2 regions of the Alicycliphilus soli genome follow, and region 1 is predicted to be linked to the other one. Evidence: riboswitches for the same ligand, from Rfam matches in the RefSeq annotation. Region 1 holds a riboswitch; the other holds the start of a gene.
What was found. A riboswitch is a leader RNA that binds a small molecule or an ion and turns the genes downstream of it on or off. The one in region 1 is predicted to bind thiamine pyrophosphate.
Positions count from the first base shown of each region.

Region 2: linked by a shared signal. The riboswitch ahead of ABUE11_RS11400 (FAD-dependent oxidoreductase) and the one ahead of thiC (phosphomethylpyrimidine synthase ThiC) in region 1 are both predicted to bind thiamine pyrophosphate.

Region 1 is NZ_CP160388.1:649,547-657,028, reverse strand. It holds gene nirB (nitrite reductase large subunit NirB) at 1-904, opposite strand, end outside; gene ABUE11_RS03090 (RcnB family protein) at 1,174-1,668, opposite strand; gene thiC (phosphomethylpyrimidine synthase ThiC) at 1,826-3,673, opposite strand; TPP riboswitch at 3,768-3,888, opposite strand; gene ABUE11_RS03080 (hypothetical protein) at 3,930-4,103, opposite strand; gene lpxC (UDP-3-O-acyl-N-acetylglucosamine deacetylase) at 4,125-5,048, opposite strand; gene ftsZ (cell division protein FtsZ) at 5,248-6,480, opposite strand; gene ftsA (cell division protein FtsA) at 6,643-7,482, opposite strand, start outside.
Region 2 is NZ_CP160388.1:2,405,929-2,413,410, forward strand. It holds gene phoU (phosphate signaling complex protein PhoU) at 1-169, shown strand, start outside; gene phoB (phosphate regulon transcriptional regulator PhoB) at 166-867, shown strand; gene phoR (phosphate regulon sensor histidine kinase PhoR) at 914-2,266, shown strand; gene thiD (bifunctional hydroxymethylpyrimidine kinase/phosphomethylpyrimidine kinase) at 2,330-3,169, opposite strand; TPP riboswitch at 3,248-3,348, shown strand; gene ABUE11_RS11400 (FAD-dependent oxidoreductase) at 3,407-4,513, shown strand; gene thiS (sulfur carrier protein ThiS) at 4,510-4,707, shown strand; gene ABUE11_RS11410 (thiazole synthase) at 4,953-5,768, shown strand; gene ABUE11_RS11415 (thiamine phosphate synthase) at 5,771-6,682, shown strand; gene ABUE11_RS11420 (hypothetical protein) at 6,692-7,482, opposite strand, start outside.

The DNA of each region.
Region 1 (7,482 bases):
CGAACAGCGGCGCCACCAGTCCATAGGCCGTGCCCCGATGCGCGGCGCATTCGCCCACGGCGTAGATGCGCGCGTCGGTGGTAGTCTGCATGGTGTCGTTCACCACGATGCCGCGGTTCACATGCAGGCGCATGAATTCGGCCAAGGCGGTGTTGGGGCGTATGCCCACGGCCATGACGACCAGGTCGGCCGGCACCTCACTGCCGTCCTTGAAACGCACTGCCTTGACGCGGCCGTCGTCGCCGCCGAGCAGCTCCTGGGTCTGCGCAGACATCAGAAACTGCATGCCGCGCTCGACCAGCGCCTTTTGCAGCATCTGCCCGGCCACGGCGTCGAGCTGGCGCTCCATCAGCCATTCACCGGCATGCACCACGGTGACCTGCATGCCGCGCTTCATCAGGCCGTTGGCGGCCTCCAGGCCCAGCAGGCCCCCGCCGATGACCACCGCGTGCTGGTATTTGGCGGCCGCATCAATCATGGCCTGGGTGTCGGCAATGTCGCGGTAGGCGAGCACGCCGTCCAGATCCTTGCCGGGAATCGGCAGCATGAAGGGGTTGGAGCCCGTCGCCAGGATCAGCCGGTCGTAGGGCACGCTGATGGTCTCGCCATCGGCCCTCGTCGCATGCACCATGCGCCGGGCTCGGTTGACTTCCGTCACCGTGCAACCGGTGTGCAGGGTGATGCCGTTCTCCTCATACCAGGACCAGTCGTTGAGCACGATCTGCTCAAGGGTTTGCTCGCCGGCCAGCACGGGCGAGAGCAGGATGCGGTTGTAGTTGGGGTGTGGCTCGGCGCCGAACACCGTGATGTCATAGAGATCGGGCGCGAGCTTGAGCAGCTCCTCCAGCGTGCGCACCCCCGCCATGCCATTGCCCACCAACACCAGATTCAATCGCTTCACCATCGTCTCCCAGGGGTCTTGCCCCCAGATGTCATTCAGGACAGGCGTCTGAACGCCACGGCACCCAAGGCGCCGCAAGAAGACGAGAGCAATGACCATGCCAGTTTTCACCGGCCCGGCCGCAAGGGGAAAGCACCCCATGGGCGCACCACAGCGCGGCGCGGGATGCCCTCATTGGGTGCGTAAAGCGCTGTGCAGCCCCCGGTGTCCTGCACCGTTGTGGCGCGCACGCCCGTGGCAATGGTTGCGGGCGTGCGCCGACCGCGCCGGTGTCAGCGGCTCAGGATGAGCTGCGCGATGACCCCGGTGGCGATGGCCACGAGCAGGTAGTCGCCACCATGCTGAACCCAGTGGTAGCCGCGCGGGGGCGCGCTCAGACGATGGGCACGCCAGTTGCTGACCACGTAGTGGTGACTGCGGTATCGGGAAGGCAGGCGGTCGCCGCGGTGCCAGCGGTGATCGGGCCCCGCGCCGCGCCAGGGACGCGGGCCATGGGCGTGGTGGGACGGGCCGGAATGCGAGTGCATGTGCGGGCCGCCAGGCCGCACATGCTTATGGCGGTGATGCGATTCATGGCGATGTTTCTGGCGCTGGTCGTGACGCCCATCGTGGCGCCGCTCGTCGCGGTGGTCATGGCGCGGGTCATGGCGTGGCTGGGCCTGCGCGCCCACCGTGGTCAGCCCCATCGCCAGGGCCGTGCAGGCGGCCGCCCAGGCCATGAGACGACGGCGGGGAGCCAGGGTTGCCGCGGTGGAGACAGAGGACATGTGGCGTGCTTTCATGACGGTGAACATGTGCCTATGGTCGCCCATCCCATGCCTCTCCGGCGGCTTCGCGCCCGGCCTTTACCCAAGTTTGCACGGGCTTCACCGCGCCTTGCCGATGTTTCCTGGTGGCCCGGCGCAGCGCCTGAACGGTGCGAGGTCAGCCGCGCACTGGGTGGATGGGCACGTAGAGCTCGCCGCCCGCGCGGTTGAACTCCGCCGCCTTGTCCTGCAGGCCCTGCTGGGCAAACTCGCGCACCTCCTGCGTGATCTTCATGGAGCAGAACTTCGGCCCGCACATGGAGCAGAAATGCGCCACCTTGGCGCTGTCCTTGGGCAGCGTCTCGTCGTGGTATTCCTGCGCCGTCTCGGGGTCCAGGCCCAGGTTGAACTGGTCCTGCCAGCGGAAGTCGAAACGCGCCTGGGAAAGCGCATCATCGCGCGCACGTGCGCCCGGGTGGCCCTTGGCCACGTCGGCCGCGTGCGCGGCGATCTTGTAGGCGATGATGCCTTGCTTGACGTCGTCGCGGTCGGGCAGGCCCAGGTGCTCCTTGGGCGTGACATAACAAAGCATGGCCGTGCCGAACCAGCCGATCATGGCCGCGCCGATGGCGGATGCGATATGGTCGTAGCCGGGCGCGATGTCTATGGTCAGCGGGCCGAGGGTGTAGAACGGCGCCTCGTGGCAGTGCTTGAGCTGCTCGGTCATGTTGGCCTGGATCATGTGCATGGGCACATGGCCGGGGCCTTCGATCATGGTCTGCACGTCGTGCTTCCAGGCGATCTGCGTGAGTTCGCCCAGGGTGTGCAGCTCGGCAAACTGCGCCTCGTCGTTGGCGTCCGACGCGCAGCCCGGGCGCAGGCCGTCGCCCAGGCTGAAGGCCACGTCGTAGCTCTTCATGATGTCGCAGATGTCCTCGAAATGCGTGTAGAGGAAGCTCTCCTTGTGGTGCGCCATGCACCACTTGGCCATGATGGAGCCGCCGCGCGAGACGATGCCGGTGCGCCGCTGGGCCGTCAGGTGGATGTAGGCCAGGCGCACGCCGGCGTGGATGGTGAAGTAGTCCACGCCCTGCTCTGCCTGCTCGATCAGCGTGTCGCGGAAGATCTCCCAGGTCAGGTCCTCGGCGATGCCGCCCACCTTCTCCAGCGCCTGGTAGATGGGCACGGTGCCAATCGGCACGGGGCTGTTGCGCACGATCCAGTCGCGCGTGGTGTGAATGTTCTTGCCGGTCGAGAGATCCATCACGTTGTCCGCACCCCAGCGGATGGCCCAGACCAGCTTTTCCACTTCCTCCTCGATGCTGGACGTGACGGCGGAGTTGCCGATGTTGGCGTTGATCTTCACGAGGAAGTTGCGCCCAATCGCCATGGGCTCGACCTCGGGGTGGTTGATGTTGGCCGGGATGATGGCGCGGCCGCGCGCCACCTCGTCACGCACGAACTCGGGGGTGATGATCTTGGGAATCATCGCGCCCAGGGGGTTGCCGGCCAGGCGCTTTTCGCGGGCCTGGTCCTGCATGTACTGCGCCATCCATTCACGCTTGCCGTTCTCGCGCAGCGCCACGTATTCCATCTCGGGGGTGATGATGCCGCGCCTGGCGTAGTGCATCTGCGTCACGTTGGCGCCCGCCTTGGCGCGCAGGGGGCGGCGCTGCAGGGCGGCGGCCTCCTGGCGCAGTTGGGCCAGACGCACGGCGTCCTCGCTCTTGCTGCCATCGTCCAGCGCCACGGGCTTGCGGCCCTCGTAGCTCTCGGTGTCGCCGCGCTCGGCAATCCAGGCGCCGCGCACGCTGGCCAGACCCTTCTTCACGTCGATGACGGCAGCCGGGTCGGTGTAGGGGCCCGAGGTGTCGTAGACGCTCACCACCTCGCCGTTGGTGAGTTGAATGTCGCGCACCGGCACGCGCAGGTCGGCGCGGCTGCCGGTGATGTAGCTCTTGGTGGAGGCGGGGAAGGACTCGCGCGTGCGGGCGAGCAAGGTGGCGAAGCTGTCGGGGGCGTTCATGGCGGGCATTCCTCAAAGGTGCTGAATGGAATGCTCCGCAATCGGCGGGACGGCTGACAAACGCACCACGGCACCCACGCCACGGCACGCGCAACCTCCCCACTGCAGCTCTTCTTACGCTGGTACTAACCAGATCAAGTTCGCGGTTCCGGTGGCTTGGGCCACCATCTCAGCACGCCTGGAATCGGATTCCTCGTGCACCCCGGAGCAGGCGCGAGTATAGGTCCAAGCCCGAAAAACCGGTGCCGGCCAGTTGTTACAAGCGTTCCAGGATCAGGACCACGAAGAACATGCCGGCGGCGATCAGCGTCCACTTGAGGATGACCCAGCCCCAGCGCCTGTAGCGTGGCCGGCCGGTGCCGGCATAGAAGGCAAAGCACACGGCCGCCGCGAGCAGCAGCAGCATCACGACCCAGCGAAAGATCAGCATGCGCGCGACTGCCCCTGGCGACTACCAGGCACGCGCCGGCTGGGCAAAGCCCGTCGGCGCCTGGCGTTCGTTGTCAAAGCTCACGACCTCCCAGGCGTCGGGCTGGGCCAGCAGGGCGCGCAAGAGCTGGTTGTTCATGGCGTGGCCGCTGCGAAACGCGCTGTAGGCGGCCAGCAGGGGCTTGCCCACGAGGTAGAGGTCGCCCATGGCGTCCAGGATCTTGTGCTTGGCGAACTCGTCGTCGTAGCGCAGGCCATCGGCGTTGAGCACCTTGTAGTCGTCCATGACGATGGCGTTGTCCAGCCCGCCGCCGAGCGCCAGGCCATGGGTGCGCAGCATCTCCACGTCCTTGGTGAAGCCGAAGGTGCGCGCGCGCGCGATGTCGCGCGCGTAGTTGCCGCTGCCGAGATCGAACTCCACGCTCTGCCCCGTGGAATCGACGGCCGGGTGGGCGAAGTCGATCTCGAAGCGCAGCTTGAAGCCGTGATAGGGATCGAGCCGGGCCCATTTGAGGTCATGACCCTCACCCTCGCGCACCTCCACGCGACGCTTGACGCGGATGAAGCGCTTGGGCGCGTTCTGCAGCTCCACGCCCGCGCTCTGCAGCAGGAAGACGAAGGAGGCCGAGGAGCCGTCGAGGATGGGCACCTCCTCGGCCGTGATGTCGATGTAGAGGTTGTCCAGTCCCAGACCGGCGCAGGCCGACATGAGATGCTCCACCGTATGCACCTTGGCGCCACCCGCGCCTATGGTGGAGGCCATGCGAGTGTCGACCACCGATTCGGCGGAGATCGGGATGTCCACGGGCTCGGGCAGATCCACGCGGCGGAACACGATGCCCGTGTCCGGCTGGGCGGGGCGCAGCGTCAGCTCGACACGCTGACCGCTGTGCAGGCCCACACCCACGGCGCGCGTCAGGGTCTTGATGGTGCGTTGCTGGAGCATGGTTGCAATTTTACCGGCCGCTGCCTCTGCCTGCCCGCCGCGACAGGCTATGGCCGCGATAGGAGCCAAGCCTTGAAACCGGCGTGACCCAAGCCAGCAGCAGCCGCGCAAGGGCAGCCCCGCCGCGCTGGCTGCGTCCCCCTGCCCGCGCAGCGAGAGCGGGGGGAAGGCGCGCAGCGCCGCAGGGGGGTGCTCCGAATCAATCCGCCTGCTTGCGCAGGAAGGCCGGAATTTCCAGCTCGTCCATGCCGCCCGAGGACAGCGCATCCACACGCGCGGTGGCCGCCGTGCGGTTGGTGCGCCAGACGCTGGGCACCTGCATGTTGCCGTACTCGGCCTGGACCGCAGCGCCGCCGACCAGACCGGCCGAGGCACCCAGTGCCGCGCCCCCCATGGGCATCTGGTAGGCCACGTTGTCCGTGCCCGTGCGCAGACCGCCCTGCACCACCTGGATGTTCTGGCGGCGGGCATTGGCGCGCGACAGGCCGGTGGCGACCACCGTGACGCGGATCTCGTCGCCCAGGCTGTCGTCGTAGGCGGCGCCGAAGATCACATGCGCATCGGGCGAGGCGTAGGCGTTGATGGTGTTCATCGCCAGGCGCGACTCGGACAGCTTGAGGCTGCCCTTGCTCGCCGTGACCAGCACCAGCACGCCCTTGGCGCCCGACAGGTCTATGCCCTCGAGCAGCGGGCAGGCGATGGCCTGCTCGGCGGCGATGCGCGCGCGGTCCGGACCGCTGGCGGTGGCCGTGCCCATCATGGCCTTGCCGGGCTCGCCCATGACGGTGCGCACGTCCTCGAAGTCGACGTTGACCTGGCCGTACTCGTTGATGATTTCGGCGATGCCGCCCACGGCGTTCTTGAGCACGTCGTTGGCATGTGCGAAGGCCTCGTCCTGGGTGATGTCGTCACCCAGCACGTCGAGCAGCTTCTCGTTGAGCACCACGATCAGCGAATCGACATTGGCCTCGAGCTCGGCCAGGCCCTCGTCGGCGTTCTTCATGCGCCGGCCGCCCTCCCAGTCGAAGGGCTTGGTGACCACGCCCACGGTGAGAATGCCCATCTCCTTGGCCACGCGTGCGATCACGGGTGCGGCGCCCGTACCCGTGCCGCCGCCCATGCCGGCGGTGATGAACAGCATGTGCGCGCCGGTGATGGCGTCGCGGATGTCGTCCACGGCCAGCTCGGCGGCCTCGCGGCCCTTGTCGGGCTTGCTGCCCGCGCCCAGGCCGTTGCTACCGAGCTGGATGGTGCGGTGCGCCGAGCTGCGCGTGAGGGCCTGGGAATCGGTGTTCGCGCTGATGAACTCCACGCCTTGCACGCTGCGCGCAATCATGTGCTGCACGGCGTTGCCGCCGCCGCCGCCCACGCCGATCACCTTGATCTGCGTACCCTGGTTGAACTCTTCGGACTCGATCATTTCGATGGTCATGGTGCTGCTCCTGTAACGATTTTCTGATTTGCAATTGCCAAAAGTTGATGCTTGTTGTGGTGCCGGGCGACCGTGCAGGGTGGCGGGGCCGTACTTCGCCATCGGCCCCGCTTGCGGTGCCGTGGTCCTGCGCGTGCCAGCCAGAGAAGTGCGGGGGCCATGTCAGAAGTTCCCCACGATGAAGTCCTTGAAGCGGCCGAAGGCGGTCTTGACCGAGCCGCTCTTGGCCGCGACCTTGAAGCCCCTCATGCGCGCCAGGCGCGCCTCCTCCAGCAGGCCCATGACGGTGGCCGCACGCGGCTGGGCGACCATGTCGGCCAGCGCGCTCGAATACTTGGGGATGCCGCGGCGCACGGGCTTGAGGAAGATGTCCTCGCCCAATTCCACCATGCCCGGCATGACGCAGCTGCCGCCCGTGAGCACGATGCCGGACGACAGCACCTCCTCGTAGCCCGACTCGCGTATGACCTGCTGCACGAGCGAGAAGATCTCCTCCACGCGCGGCTCGATGACGCCGGCGAGCGCCTGCTTGGACAGCATGCGCGGGCTGCGGTCGCCCAGGCCCGGTACCTCGACCTGGGTCTCGGGGTCGGCCAGCAGCTGCTTGGCGTAGCCGCTCTCGACCTTGATGTCCTCGGCGTCCTTGGTCGGCGTCCTCAGCGCCATGGCGATGTCGCTGGTGATCAGGTCGCCCGCGATCGGCAGCACGGCCGTGTGGCGGATGGCGCCGCCCGTGAAGATGGCCACGTCGGTCGTGCCCGCGCCGATGTCGACCACGGCCACGCCGAGCTCGCGCTCGTCGTCGGTGAGCACGGCCTGGCTCGATGCCAGCGGGTTGAGCATGAGCTGCTCGACCTCCAGGCCGCAGCGGCGCACGCATTTGATGATGTTCTCGGCCGCGCTCTGGGCGCCCGTGACGATGTGGATCTTGGCCTCGAGGCGGATGCCGCTCATGCCGATGGGTTCCTTCACATCCTGCCCATCGATCACGAACTCCTGCGG
Region 2 (7,482 bases), 1.8 Mb from region 1:
GGAGGACGCGCGCACCATCTCGGCCAGCCTCGATCTGCTGTTCCTGGCCAAGGCCATAGAGCGCATCGGCGACCATTCCAAGAACATCGCCGAGCTCATCATCTACCTCGTCGAGGGCAAGGACGTGCGCCACCGCCCCGTCGCCGACATCGAATCCACCATCCAATGAGAAAGCTGCCCACGATCCTGATCGTCGAGGACGAGCCGGCGATTGCCGAGCTGATTTCCGTGAACCTGCGCCACAACGGCTTCGCGCCCATCTGGGCCGAGGACGGCGACAGCGCCCAGCGCGAGCTCGACGCCGTGCTGCCCGACATGATCCTGCTCGACTGGATGCTGCCGGGCCAGAGCGGCCTGGAACTGTCGCGCAAATGGCGCGGCCACCCGCGCACGCGCGCCGTGCCCATCATCATGCTGACCGCCCGCGGCGACGAGCCGGACAAGATCGCCGGCCTGGACGCGGGCGCCGATGACTACATCACCAAGCCGTTCTCCACCCAGGAAATGCTCGCGCGCATCCGCGCCGTGCTGCGCCGGCGCGCGCCCGAGCACAGCGGCGAGAGCGTGGCCATCGGCGCGCTCTCGCTCGACCCGGCCACGCACCGCGTGAGCCACGCGGGCCAGCCGCTCAAGCTCGGCCCCACCGAGTTCAAGCTGCTGCACTACCTGATGCGCAACGCCGAGCGCGTGCACAGCCGCGGCCAGCTGCTCGACAAGGTCTGGGGCGACCATGTCTACATCGAGGAGCGCACCGTGGACGTGCACGTCAAGCGCCTGCGCGAGGCCCTGGGCGAGGCCGCCGCCATGGTCGAGACCGTGCGCGGCGCGGGCTATCGCATCACGGCCCAGGAGCACCAACAAAAATGATAGCTGTAAGCGCCCGTCATCACTGGGCGGAGGCCGATTTTTCATCATGTTCCTGCTTGCGCTGACCCTGCTCTGCGTCCAGCTGCTGTGCGGCGCGGCGGGTGCCTGGGCGGGCGGGCCCTGGGGCGCGGCCGCGGGCGTGGCCCTGGGCTCCTGGCTGTACTGGCTCTGGCAGGGCTGGCGCGGCCTGCGCGTGCTGGCCTGGCTGCGCCAGCAGGGCGAGCCGCCGGTGCTGCACGGCGTGCGCGGCCTGTGGGGCGAGGCCCTGGACCGCACGCGCCGGCTGCTGCGCCAGCACGAACGCCACGTGGCCGCGAGCGATGCGCGCCTGCAGGCCTTTCTGCAGGCGCTGCAGGCCTCGCCCAACGGCGTCATCCTGCTCGACGCGCGGGGCCAGATCGAATGGTGCAACCAGACGGCGGCCGAGCATTTCGGCCTGGACGCCGAGCGCGACCTCATGCAGTCGATAGGCAATCTGCTGCGTGCGCCCGAGTTCAGCGCCTATCTCGCCGCGGGCGATTTCCGGCAAGACGTGCAGCTGACCGGGAGCGCCAGCACATCCACACACCCGGTGCGCCTGTCGGTGCACCTGCATCCCTATGGCGAGGGGCGCAGGCTCATGCTCTCGCGCGACATCACACAGGTCGAGCAGGCCGACGCCATGCGGCGCGACTTCGTCGCCAATGTCTCGCACGAGATCCGCACGCCGCTCACGGTGCTGGCAGGCTTTGTCGAAACCCTGCAGACCCTGCCGCTGGAGGAGGACGAGCGCGCGCGCTACCTCGCCCTCATGGCGCAGCAGGCCCAGCGCATGCAGCACTTGGTACAGGACCTGCTGACGCTCTCGCGTCTGGAGGGCAGCGCGCTGCCGGGCCTGGACAACTGGACCGACGTGCGTCAGCTGCTCGCCCGCTGCGAGCAGGAGGCGCGCACGCTGTCGGCGCAGGTCACGCCAGCGGGCGCCCCACCCCAGCGCCTGACGTTTCCCACGGCACAGCAGCTCGCGCAATGCGGCGCACTCGCCGGAAACCCCGAGGAGCTGCACAGCGCGCTCTCCAACCTCATCGGCAACGCCGTGCGCTACACGCCCGCGGGCGGCAGCATCAGCGTGGACTGGCAATGCCTGCCCGACGGCGGCGCGCGCTTTGCCGTGCGCGACAGCGGCCCGGGCATCGCGCCCGAGCATCTGCCGCGCCTGACCGAGCGCTTCTACCGTGTGGACCGCAGCCGCTCGCGCGACTCTGGCGGCACGGGCCTGGGCCTGGCCATCGTCAAGCACAGCCTGCAGCGCCACGGCGCCACGCTGCAGATCCGCAGCGTGCTGGGCCAGGGCTCGGAATTCAGCGCGCTGTTTCCCGCGCGGCGGGTGCGCGGCGCCGCGGCCTCAGAAAAGGTGTGAACGTTCCTGGGCAGGCCGGGGCAAGCTGTGCGAGCCCAGCGCGGTCAGAGGCTCCCGCCTGAGCTACACGACGATCTGCGCCACCGGCGCATGGCCATGGTTGAGCGGCCCATGGCCCCGGCCCGTGCGCACATGGGCCCCGGCCTCAATGGCGCCGAGGATGTAGCGGCGCGCCTCCTGCACCGCCTGCACCAGCGGCAGGCCGCGCGCCAGATGCGCTGCAATCGCCGAGGACAGCGTGCAGCCCGTGCCATGGCCGTTGTGCGTGGCAATGCGCGCCGAGGCCAGGCGGTGGCGCTCGCCGCCGGGCAGGGCCAGCAGATCGACCACGCGCTCGCCCGGCAGATGGCCGCCCTTGAGCAGCACGGCGCGCGCGCCCAGCGCCAGCAGGTCGCCGGCGGCCGCGTCCAGCTCCTCCTCGCGCGTGATCGGGCGGCCCAGCAGCCAGCCGCCCTCGTCCAAGTTGGGCGTGACCAGCGCGGCCAACGGGAACAGCTCGCGCACCAGCACGGCCACGGTCTCCTCGGCGATCAGGCGGTCGCCGCTGGTGGCCACCATCACCGGGTCCAGCACCACGTTGGGCAGGCGGTGACGGCGGATGGCGTCGGCCACCACCTGCACCACCTCGGGCGCGTGCAGCATGCCGATCTTGACGGCATCGACGCCTATGTCCTCGACCACGGCATCGATCTGCGCACGCAGCATGTCGGGCGGCACGCCGTGGATGGCGCGCACGCCCTCGGTGTTCTGCGCCGTGATGGCGGTAATCGCCGTCATGCCGAAGCAGCCCAGCGCGCTGAAGGTCTTGAGGTCGGCCTGTATGCCCGCGCCGCCCCCGCTGTCGGAGCCGGCGATCGTCAGTACGCGCACGTAGCGTGGCGCTGCAGGAGGGTTGTGGTTCATGGCAAAAATTATGGCGGAAGCAGGCTCTGTCCCAGGTCAAGGCCAGGGGCTTGGCTGCTGTGCTGTAATCCCCGTCCACGGACGAAACAGGGGTGTCCCCAGCCACACTGGGCGACTGAGAAACACCCTCCGCACCCGATCCAGGTCATGCTGGCGTGGGGAGTTTTCAACCGCAGCACCTGCTCCGGCGCCTGTCTTGTCCATTCACGGTTTCGATTGGTTTGCGGACAAGACACCATGCAGCAGCTGCTCTCTCCCTCCTCCTCCATCACCATCCTGGGCGCAGGCCTGCTGGGCAGCCTCATGGCCACCAGCCTCGCGCGCCAGGGCCATCGCGTGCGCGTCTACGAGGCGGGCGGCCCGTCGGGCGTGGCGGCGGCCGCGCATGTGGCCGCGGCCATGGTGGCGCCGCTGGCCGAATCCGTGGTGGCCGAGCCCGGCATCGTGCGCATGGGCCAGCATGCGCTCGAGCGCTGGCCCGAGCTCATCGCGCCGCTGCCCGCGCCCGTGTACTGGCAGCGCGAGGGCACGCTCATCGTCTGGCACCGCCAGGACGCGGGCGACGCCGCGCGCCTGCGCGGCCTGTTCGAGCACAAGCGCGCCGAGGTACCCGGCCTGCCCGCCATGCAGCCGCTCGACGCCGCGGGTCTGGCCGCGGCCGACCCGGGCCTGGCCGGCCGCTTCGCCCAGGGCCTGCTGCTGCCCGGCGAGGGGCAGCTCGACAACCGCCAGCTGTTTGCCGCGCTCACGCTGGCCATGCGGCAGCTGGGCGTGGAGCTGCACTACGACAGCCCGCGCGAGGTGACGGACTTCGCGCCGGGCACGGCCGGCGACTGCGACTGGCTCATCGACTGCCGCGGCCTGGGCGCGCGCGCGCAGTGGCGCGAGCTGCGCGGCGTGCGCGGCGAAGTGGTGCGCATCCACGCGCCCGAGGTCACGCTCGCGCGCCCCACGCGCCTCGTTCACCCGCGCTACTCGATCTACGTGGCGCCCAAGCAGGACCACATGTTCGTCATAGGCGCGACCGAGATCGAATCCGACGACCGCTCGGCCATGAGCGTGCGCTCGGCGCTCGAGCTGCTGTCGGCCGCCTACACCATCCACAGCGGCTTTGCCGAGGCGCGCATCCTCGAGCTCAACACCCAGTGCCGCCCCACCCTGCCCGACAACCGGCCCGCCATCCGCATCGCCCGGCCGCGCGTGCTGGAGATCAACGGCATGTACCGCCACGGCTTCATGGAGGCGCCCGCGCTGCACGATGTGGCGCTCGAGCTGCTGAACCGGGGACAATCGCCGCTCGCCTCCGAGTTCGAACTGGCCCTCGAGGGCCCCGCCTTTGCATGAACGTCTTCATCAACCAGCAGCCCACCGAGCTGCCCGAGCCGGCCAGCGTGCAGGACGCGCTCGCCGCGCTCGCGCCCACGCCACCGTTTGCCGTGGCCGTGAACACGGTCTTCGTCCCGCGCACGCAGTACGCCAGCCACCCGCTGCACGAGGGCGACCAGGTGGAGGTCATCGCCCCCGTCACCGGCGGCTAGGCGATTTCGAATCAAATCAGCCTCCAGCCCTTATTCAGCAAGCGCAAGCAGCTATCAAATTGAAGGATAAATTAGCGATACCTCTTGATGACACGCGATGCTTGCAAAACCCACCGTCATCCCCGCGCAAGCGGGGATCCACAGCAGTGACGAATCAACTGCCTGGTGTGGCTCCTGGATCCCCGCTTGCGCGGGGATGACGGGGCCAACAGATATCGCTACCGAGCCCAATTGAAGATCGAATGATGAACACCACCACCGCCACCGCCCCAGACCCGCTCGTCCTCTACGGCCAGACCTTTGCCAGCCGCCTGCTGCTGGGCACGGCGCGCTATCCCTCGCCCACCGTGCTCGAGGCCGCCGTGCAGCGCGCCCGGCCCGCCATGGTCACGGCCTCGCTGCGCCGCCAGGGCATCAACGCGACGAATGCCGGCAACAACTTCTGGGGCCTGCTCAAGAGCCTGAACGTGCCCGTGCTGCCCAACACCGCGGGCTGCCACAGCGTGCAGGAGGCCGTGACCACGGCGCAGATGGCGCGCGAGGTGTTCGACACGCCCTGGATCAAGCTCGAGGTCATAGGCGACGACTACACGCTGCAGCCCGACACCCAGCAGACCGTGGAGGCCGCGGCCATCCTCATCAAGGACGGCTTTCAGGTGCTGCCCTATTGCACCGAGGACCTGGTGCAGTGCCAGCGCCTCATCGACGTGGGCTGCCAGGCCGTCATGCCCTGGGCCGCGCCCATAGGCACGGGCCGCGGCCCCATGAACCCCTATGCGCTGCAGCTGCTGCGCGAGCGCCTGACCGTGCCGCTCCTGGTGGACGCGGGCCTGGGCCTGCCCTCGCACGCCTGCACGGTCATGGAATGGGGCTTTGACGGCGTGCTGCTGAACACCGCCGTGGCCCTGTCGCAGGACCCCGTGGCCATGGCCGGGGCCTTTGCCGATGCCGTGGCCGCGGGCCGCGCGGCGCGCCTGTCCGGCGCCATGGAGCAGCAGCACAGCGCCCAGCCCAGCACCCCGGTGCTGGGCACGCCATTCTGGCACCACGACAAGGCCTGACCATGAGCACGACCCAGCCCGGCATCGCAGACATGGAGCGGGCCATCATCGACAGCCATGGCGCGGCCTTTGCCGACTTCCCGGCCCAGCCCGCGCCGCCCCCTGCGTCGGACGAGCCCGTCTACCGCGCGGCTCTCGCCGCCTGCAGCACCCTGGGCTTCATCGCCCAGGACGCCGAATGCCTGGCGCGCGCCTGGGCCGCGCAGACGCGGCGCCTGGGCGCCTTCGACGCCGCCCACTGGCCCGACGCGCCGCAGGACTTCGGCCTGCAGCCGCGCCCGCATGCCAACGCCTTCGCGCCCTGCCCGCAGGCGCTGGGCCTGTATGCCGTGCTGCCCGACGCGGCCTGGGTGGGCCGCATGGCGCGCGCCGGCGTGCCCACGGTGCAGCTGCGCTACAAGTCGGGCGACGCCGCCGCCATCGCGCGCGAGGTGCGTGCCGCGGTCGAGGCCGTGCGCGGCACGCCCGCGCTGCTGTTCATCAACGACCATTGGCGCGAGGCCATCGCCGCCGGCGCCTACGGCGTGCACCTGGGCCAGGAGGATCTGGACGCGCTCGCGCCCGATGACCTCGAGCGGCTGCGCGCCAGCGGCCTGCGCCTGGGCGTGAGCACCCATGGCTACGCCGAGATGCTGCGCGCCGACGCGGCGCGCCCGAGCTACATCGCCATGGGCGCGGTGTTCCCGACCACGCTCAAGAAGATGGCCACCGTGCCCCAGGGCGTGGCACGCCTGGCTGCCTATGCGCGACTCATGCGCGGCTATCCGCAGGTGGCCATCGGCGGCATAGGGCTGGAACAATTTGCGCAGGTGCTGGCCACGGGCGTGGGCTCGGTGGCCGTGGTGCGCGCCATCGTCAACGCCGCCGATCCCGAGGCCGCGGCCGCGCGGCTGATGGCGGCGCTCGGGGGCTGAGGGCGGCGCTCAGGGGCGCTTGGGGTCCATCTGAGCGAGCTCCAGGCGCAGGTCAAGCCCGTCGTCATCGATGCCCGGCCCGCCCCCCAGGGCGATGTCGGGCACGCGCGCCTGCGACAGGTCCACGTCCAGCACGGGCTCGGGCGCCACGCCGTCGTAGCCCGAGGGCATGAGCGACAAATCCCCGGCGATGGAGTCCAGGCTGCGGTCGGCCGGCAGCGCGGCATGGCCCGCCCTGGGCGTGGTGCGCGCGCGCGGTGGCGGCGCGCCGCGCAGATGTGCGGGCGTGGTCTGCACGATGGCCAGCAACAGCAGCAGATCGTCGAAGGCCGCGAGGTCGAAGCTCTCGCCGACGCGCTCATGGTCGCGCCGGAACAGAAAGCCGTCGAGCACCGCCATCGCCTCGGGCGAGGACCATTGCGCCTCGATCTGCGCGAGCGCCTCGGGATAGTCCTCCAGCGTGCGGCCGCTGTCGTGGAACTGCGCCAGGTCGGGGATGCGCACGTTGAAGCGCTCCTCGAACTGCGCGCGCAGGCGCCTGAAGTCCTCGGGGCGCCCGAGCATGTGGAACAGGCGCAGCGCCTCCAGATAGGCCCAGGGCATGGCGTCGCCCTGCTCCTGGATATAGGCACGAAGGACCTCGATGGCCTGCTCGTGCTCGCCAATGGAGATATAGAACTCGGCCTGTTGCTGAATGTCGAACAGCGCCTCGGGCGGTGCGATCTGCTGCGCGCGCTGCACCCGGGGTGCGGGCGCGGGCGGCTCAGGCTCCGCAGCTTCGACCGGAATGGTGTCCGGTG